DNA from 3 places in the Nonomuraea roseola genome. Region 1 is predicted to be linked to each of the others. Evidence: riboswitches for the same ligand, from Rfam matches in the RefSeq annotation. Region 1 holds a riboswitch; each other region holds the start of a gene.
The links. Region 1 has a riboswitch for cyclic di-AMP ahead of ABFX55_RS48280 (CHAP domain-containing protein). Riboswitches for the same ligand answer to the same signal wherever they lie in the genome.
Positions count from the first base shown of each region.

Region 2: linked by a shared signal. The riboswitch ahead of ABFX55_RS12270 (C40 family peptidase) and the one ahead of ABFX55_RS48280 (CHAP domain-containing protein) in region 1 are both predicted to bind cyclic di-AMP.
Region 3: linked by a shared signal. The riboswitch ahead of ABFX55_RS44035 (C40 family peptidase) and the one ahead of ABFX55_RS48280 (CHAP domain-containing protein) in region 1 are both predicted to bind cyclic di-AMP.

Region 1 covers NZ_BAAAXC010000015.1:5,253,551-5,255,806, forward strand. Annotated here, with positions in the region: cyclic di-AMP (ydaO/yuaA leader) riboswitch at 774-943, shown strand; gene ABFX55_RS48280 (CHAP domain-containing protein) at 959-1,732, shown strand; gene ABFX55_RS48285 (DUF3703 domain-containing protein) at 1,778-2,146, opposite strand; gene ABFX55_RS48290 (cation efflux transmembrane domain-containing protein) at 2,146-2,256, opposite strand, start outside.
Region 2 covers NZ_BAAAXC010000012.1:42,853-45,108, forward strand. Annotated here, with positions in the region: gene ABFX55_RS12265 (LysR family transcriptional regulator) at 1-343, opposite strand, end outside; cyclic di-AMP (ydaO/yuaA leader) riboswitch at 688-830, shown strand; gene ABFX55_RS12270 (C40 family peptidase) at 964-1,434, shown strand; gene ABFX55_RS12275 (hypothetical protein) at 1,504-2,256, shown strand, end outside.
Region 3 covers NZ_BAAAXC010000015.1:4,350,873-4,353,128, reverse strand. Annotated here, with positions in the region: gene ABFX55_RS44040 (3-isopropylmalate dehydrogenase) at 1-720, opposite strand, end outside; cyclic di-AMP (ydaO/yuaA leader) riboswitch at 819-962, shown strand; gene ABFX55_RS44035 (C40 family peptidase) at 1,023-1,589, shown strand; gene serA (phosphoglycerate dehydrogenase) at 2,192-2,256, opposite strand, start outside.

The DNA.
Region 1 (2,256 bases):
CGTCCGCGAGGCAGCGGCGCGAGGGGCGCCGGCGCATGGCCGCCCGGCGTTCCGACTCCGGGTGAACAAACTCCACTGTCGGCTCCATCGGCGTGTCAGGTTCCGTGCCCACGTCTCCCGAACCGCCCGGCTCATGACGACCCACCGTGTTCCTCTCTGAATCCAGGATGACGGGTGGCTCGACGTCGACGGGCTGTGCGAGGTAGTTGGGGCGTCGTCGAGCATGTGGCGGAAGGAGTTGATCAGGATGCCGGTCAACTCGGCGAGCGGGATGAGCTCGGCTTGGATGCCGCCGTCCTTGACGCCGAGTTCGGTGACGAGGCCTGGTCGACGAGCTGCTCGGGAGTCTGCTTGTGTCTGATCAGCGAAACCGCGGCGTCCACAGGGGCTGACGTCGGGGACTGCCAGGTCGTTGGACATCTTCGACGTAGCTCGCGGCGATGTCGTCGGGGTCGCGCAGGGGGCGACCGTGAGCGTGCAGGCGCGTGGGGCCCGGGTCGCCGTGGCGCAGCAGTCCTTCGGGGGCGTGTGCGGTGATCCAGGTGAACAGCGCCGAAAAGGTGTGCCAGGTGGCGACTGGTCGCTCTCGATGGTGACGAGGTGATCTCGCGGGGGAGAGCTCGTGAGGGCAAAAGCGAGGTGTGGTCGACGGCTGTCCAAACCAGTCCAAGGTAAATCTTTTGTCCGGAATGGTGCGGTTTGTTCAACAAATCGCTACCTTCTTGCCACATCGCAACGTACTGACCGGCGACTTGCCTTCACCCCCGAGGGCGGCCGGTCGGCCGCCGAATCCCATCGGTGACGGGCACGTCCCGTCATGGGAACCGGGGACCCACTTGGTGTGGAGCGATCCACGCCTGGGGGGAATCCACCATGCGTGGTGGTAGGGCGACTCCTGGCCCGAACCCGTCAGCTAACCCGGTAGGCGGTCAAGGAGAAAGGGCATTCCCCCAACCTCATGCCATCCATCGTGGACGGGCTGCTTGACGCTGCCCAAAGGGATCTCGGCTACCGGGAACAGAGCAACGGCTACACCAAGTTCGGCGAGTGGTACTACGCCAACGTGGACAAGAGCGACTCCTACTTCAAGACCGCGCCCTGGTGCGACATGTTCGTCACCTGGGCGGCGCACCAGGCCGGTGTCGAGGAGTACGTCGGAGAGTTCGCCTACACCGTCGACCACGCGAAATGGTTCAGACAGCAGGACGCGTGGAGCGAGGAGCCCGAACCAGGCGCCATCGTCTTCTTCGACTGGTCCGGCGGGGACCGCATCGATGGCATCGACCATGTCGGAATCGTCGAGAAGGTGGACGGAGCCAAGGTCTTCACGATCGAGGGCAACGCCGACCGTGTCTGGCTCAAGCGCAAGGAGCGTGACCCGGGCAAGATCGTCGGCTACGGCCTCCCCAGGAAGGTGCAGGAGAACCTCGGCGCGCGCGTGGAGAGCGCCTCCGAGCAGGTCGAGAGCGCGGCCGTCGGCGGCGCGTCCGAGCCTCCGATGAAGACCGCGGCCGTGCAGGACGTCTCCGTGTCCGCTCGGCAGACGTTCGCCGGTGTGACGTCCGAACTGCCCCAGGTTCAGGACGTGACCGCTTCGGCCGCCGTGCTGGTCGCGCTGCTGTGCGCCGCTGTGGCGGCCAAGCGAATGCGGGGCATGCGACCGGCCCACGCGGTGGGCGGCGGTGGCCGAGTCCACCGGTCATCCGGGTGGAACCGGGACCTGCTCGCGTAGAGGGGGCTCTGCGGCCGAGCCGTGTGGCTCGGCCGCAGAGCCCGGTCATCGCTCCTTGCCGGGCGACGCGAGGTTCGACAGCAGGGTGGCCAGGTCGGCGGGGATCGGCTGGGGCTGGGTGAGCGGCACGGAGGCGCGGCCGGTGTTGCCTTCGGGGTAGCGGCCCAGTGCCGAGCCTGGAGCGGCGACGATGATCCGGATCACCTGGCCGAAGGCCTCGCGCCGGTCGCGCTGGGCGACGGCGAGGGCGAGCATCGAGAGGTGGTTGCGGGTGTGCGGCCAGGGCCAGGGCTGGGAGATGATGTGCGCCCGTTCCAGATGTCGCCACCGGGCCTGCGGGTCGGCGGTGCGGGCGGCGTTCATCTCGCTGTCGTAGGCGGCCCGCACGCGGGCGGGCATCCGGCGGCCGAGCATCAGTCGTCCTTTCGGTCGTTCGGGCAGCAGCCGTCGGCGCACCCGGCCGAGGCCGAATCCGGGGCTGAGAGGTCGGTGGCGAGCGGATGCGGAGCGCAGCAGGCGTCCCC
Region 2 (2,256 bases), on a different contig from region 1:
TGAAGCGGCGGAAGCTCTCGGGGACGAACCTGGTGGCCGCGCTGGGGAAGGCCGCCACGCGCACCCTGCCGCTCTCGGCGGCGGCGAAGGCCCGCAGCCTGGTCTCGAACAGGCTCATCCCGTCGACCACGGCGGCGGCCTGCTCCATGGCGGCCAGACCCGCCTCCGTCGGCTGCACGCCTCTCGGGCGGCGGTGGAAGAGCCGGACGCCCGTGCGGCGCTCCAGGGTGGCGATCTGACGGGAGACCGCCGGCTGCGTCATCGACAGGGCCTCGGCGGCGGCGGAGAAGGAGCCGTGCCGTCCGACTTCGAGCAGGACGCGCAGGGACCACAGATCAAGCATGCGAGGAGCTTATGGCAGAGCAGCCAGACCCCTCATTCGGCTGATGTTACTGGTGTGACTGACGTGACAAATGGGACCTGACTGCGCTCGGTGACAGCAACTGTGAGGAGGGTCACAATTGTCGCTTGCAACGGTCCATGGAGCAGTGAATTGTCTCTTGACAACCACCCGTGGACGATCTTGACTCCTTTACTTCGACTTTGCCCGCTCTTGGCGGGCGGGGTACCTTCTCGCTTCGCGGCGACCAAGCCATGGCGCCCGCCACGTCCACCGGCCCTGTCAGCGGCCGGTGTGTACGCATAACGATCCGCTGGTCGCCGCGCCGAACCCCCAGATGAGCGTGCGCGGTCGACCCGCCGAATCCGTGCGGCATGGAGCACGGAGCCGGGGACCCGAGCACCTGGGGTGAGTCCGGCCTACGGGCCGGTAGGGCGACTTCCACGCCCGAACCCGTCAGCTAACCCGGTAGGCATTCGTGGAAGAGTCAAGGAGACGTTCTGTCCACCCCTGTTTACAAGACCCGTCTGTCCTGCCTTGCCCTGAGTGGCGTCATGGCCGCGATGGGAGGAGTCGTCCTCCACGCACCAGCCGCTCACGCGACCCCCATCGAGGCGAGCGCGGTGAAGACGGCCGCAGTGAAGATCGACGTCGCGCGGACGAGCGCGGCGAAGGCGAGCGCCGGCAAGGCGCGCGTCGTGTCGAAGTCGCAGGCGAAGGCGGCTCGGCAGAAGTTGAGGGCTACCAAGGCCGTCGGAGTGGCGAAGAAGCAGCTCGGCGACCCCTACCGCTACGGCGGGACGGGTCCAGGCTCCTTCGACTGCTCGGGTCTGGTGCAGTACGCATGGTCCAAGGCGGGGATCAGGATCCCGCGCGTGACGCACAGCCAGTACGCACGCATCAAGAAGAAGGTCTCCTGGCGCAGCCTCAAGCCCGGTGACCTGATGTTCTTCCGCGGCAAGGGCCATGTCGGCATGTACGTCGGCAAGGGCCGGATGATCCACTCACCCAGCTCGGGCAAGACGGTGCGGATCGAGAAGATCAGCGGCTGGCGCAAGGCCTCCTTCGCCGGCGCGGTCCGTCCCGGCGCGTAGGCGCACGCAGAGAGCCCCGTCCATTCCTCTGGGACGGGGCTCTCCGCCGTCCGGGCTAGCATCGCTGCCGTGGTGACCCGAAGAGCTGTGCTGACGGCCGCGCTGGCGTGGACGGTGCCGGGGTCGGCAGGCCCTCGCCTGCCGTCCGAGGCCCGTGGCCTGTGGGAGTCGGGCGTCACCTTCGCGTACGGCGCGCGCTCGCTCGCCGTCGGCCACCACGCCCCCGCCACGCTGCTTCGAGACCTCGCGGCGCGGGCCGACGCCGCCGGCCGCACGGTCTCGGCGGTGCTGCGGCGCCCCGTACGGCCGGTGGTCGTCGTGCCGGCGAGCACCGGGGAGGCGGCGGCGCTGGCCGGCACGGGCTCGCTCGAGGGGCTGGCCGCGCTGGCGTCGCGCGGAAGGGTGATCGTCGTCCCCGGCGCCTTCGCGCGGCTGACCCCCGTGGGACGCGACGTGGTTCTCGCCCACGAGCTCACCCACGTGGCAGCGGGCACGCACGGCCGTCCTGTGTGGCTGCGGGAGGGCTTCGCCGACTACGTCGGCTACCTCGGCTCGGGTCTGGAGGTCGGTGTCGCGGCCGCGGAGCTGGCCGAGGAGGTCGGCTCGGGACGGACGAGCGCCCGGCTGCCGGCCGACGGCGACTTCACGCCGGGCGCGCCCAGGCTCGCGCAGGTCTACCAGGAGTCGTGGCTGGCCTGCCGCCTGATCGCGGGCCGCTACGGCGAGCGGGCGCTGGTCGACCTCTACGATCGGGCTGCGGGGCGCGATCTCGCCGAGGCGCTGCGCCCTCTCGGCCTGTCGGTCCCCACGCTGACCGGCCTG
Region 3 (2,256 bases), 900 kb from region 1:
GAGGTTGTCGGTGACGATCACGTCGAAGCGCTCGGGCTGGTTGACGAAGAACATCGAGGCCGCGTCGATGTGCTGGTAGTCGGTGGTGACCTCGGGGAACTCGGGCGCGATCCTGTTGACCGTGCGCTGCCACAGGTCGCCCGCGTAGGTGAGCACGTTGGTCTTGTGGACCAGGGTGAGCTTCTTGCGCGGCCGCTCGGCGGCCCTGGCGAAGGCGTAGCGGACCACGCGCTCGACGCCGAAGGCGGTGTTGAGCGACTCCTGGGTGGCGATCTCGTGGGGCGTGCCACGGCGCAGGACGCCACCGGCTCCCGCGTAGAGGCTCTCGGTGCCCTCGCGGACGACGACCATGTCGATGTCGCCAGGGAGGGTGTCGGCCAGCGGGGTCTCCACGCCGGGGAAGAGCTTGACCGGGCGCAGGTTGACGTAGTGGTCGAGCTCGAAACGCAGGCGTAGCAGGAGTTCGCGCTCGAGGATGCCCGGCGGCACGCTGGGGTCGCCGATGGCGCCGAGCAGGATGGCGTCGTAGCCGCGCAGCTCCTGCAGGACCTCGTCGCTCAGGGTCTCCCCGGTGGCGTGGTAGCGGGTGGCGCCCAGATCGTAGTGCGTGGACTCGATCTTGACGCCGACCGCCTCGAGGACCTTGAGCCCTTCGGCGACGACCTCGGTGCCGATCCCGTCGCCGGGGATGACGGCCAGACGAATGTTGCGCGACTCCATGGGCGGTACCTTACCGGCTCGTCTCGATGGACGAACACTCATCTCACTTGCCGGACGTCCAGTTTTGTCCTGTTTGCGGTGCTTTGACCCTTTCGTTAGAGTCCGTGCTGCCTAATCCGTTGCGGAGTCGCACGGAGCCGGGGACCCATTTCCCCCTGGGGCGAATCGGTGTCCCCACGCCGTAGGGCGGCTTCCACGCCCGAGCCCGTCAGCTAACCCGGTCGGCCACGTGGAAGGACAGTCCCCTGTCTCGCATCACCACGACCGCTGCCCTCTGCGGTCTTCTCGCCGCAGGAGCCCTCGTGACGGCATCCCCCGCCGTCGCGGACACCACCGGCTCCGACACCCCCTCGAGCTCCGCCACCGGCAAGAGCTCGGCGAGCAGCATCACCGGCGCCGACGTCAAGAAGGCGCGACTCAGCGAACAATCCACCCCCGCCTGGCGGGTCGCCCTCAAGTTCGCGCTGGCCAAGCGCGGCACGCCGTACGTCTGGGGCGGCACGGGCTCCGGCGGCTACGACTGCTCGGGCCTGATGCTCAAGGCCTACGAGAAGGCGGGCATCGAACTGCCCAGGGTGGCCGCCGACCAGTACCGGGCCTTCTCGAGGAAGATCTCGTGGGACAACCTCAAGCCCGGCGACCTGGTCTTCTTCAGCGGCCTCGGCCACGTGGGCATGATCTCCAGGCCGGGACACATGGTGCACGCACCCCGCTCGGGTGACGTGGTGAAGGAGGAGAAGCTCAGCGCCTGGCGACGGCAGGCGTTCGTCGGCGCGGTGCGTCCAGACCCCAAGGGTGTGGCGCTCGCGATGAAGCAGGCAAAGGCCAAGCAGGAACCCGCCCCCGCGATGCTGACCGCCACCCTGTAGGCGGCGGCACGCCCGTACAAGGCCGTCCCCTCGCGCCCTCGCCACCACGGCAGGCGCGGGGGGACGACTGCGCTCCTGCGGAAAGTGTCAGCGGTGGGGTCGCCCCGGTGGAGCAGGGGGACCTCCACCGGAACGGCCCGGATCAGCGAGGGGAGGGGGAACCGCCGTTGTCTCTGCGGTCCAGCGCGGTCTGGACGGCCTCAGCCGCCTCTTCCTCACGCTCTTCTGCACGGTTCCATGGGTACATGTCGTACACGTGACTCATCTCATTTCGCGGACGCGTATGAATCGGACGTCGGACTCCGGTCGCGAATCCGACCGGGCCTGAGCTCGTGCGGTCCGGGTCACGGACCGGACGAAGGGACTTGTGGCCGACACGACGCCGCTCACCGCGACGGGTCGTCGACCTGCCCTAACAGGCCCCGTCGCGGCAGGTAATAAGTACGAGTACCCAGCGCATTACTTCAAAAGTACCTGGCACGGTCCAGACTGTCTCGTAGGACGTCCGAATATCTCACGATATGAGACATCGTTGACGGCTACCCCGGAACGCGCGAACGCCCTCCCGCGGTGTGCGGGAGGGCGTTCCATGCGAGAGACGGTCAGTCGGTCAGGTCGACCGAGCGGCCGCTGTCGGCGCCGATCTCGGCCACGATCTGGTCGACCA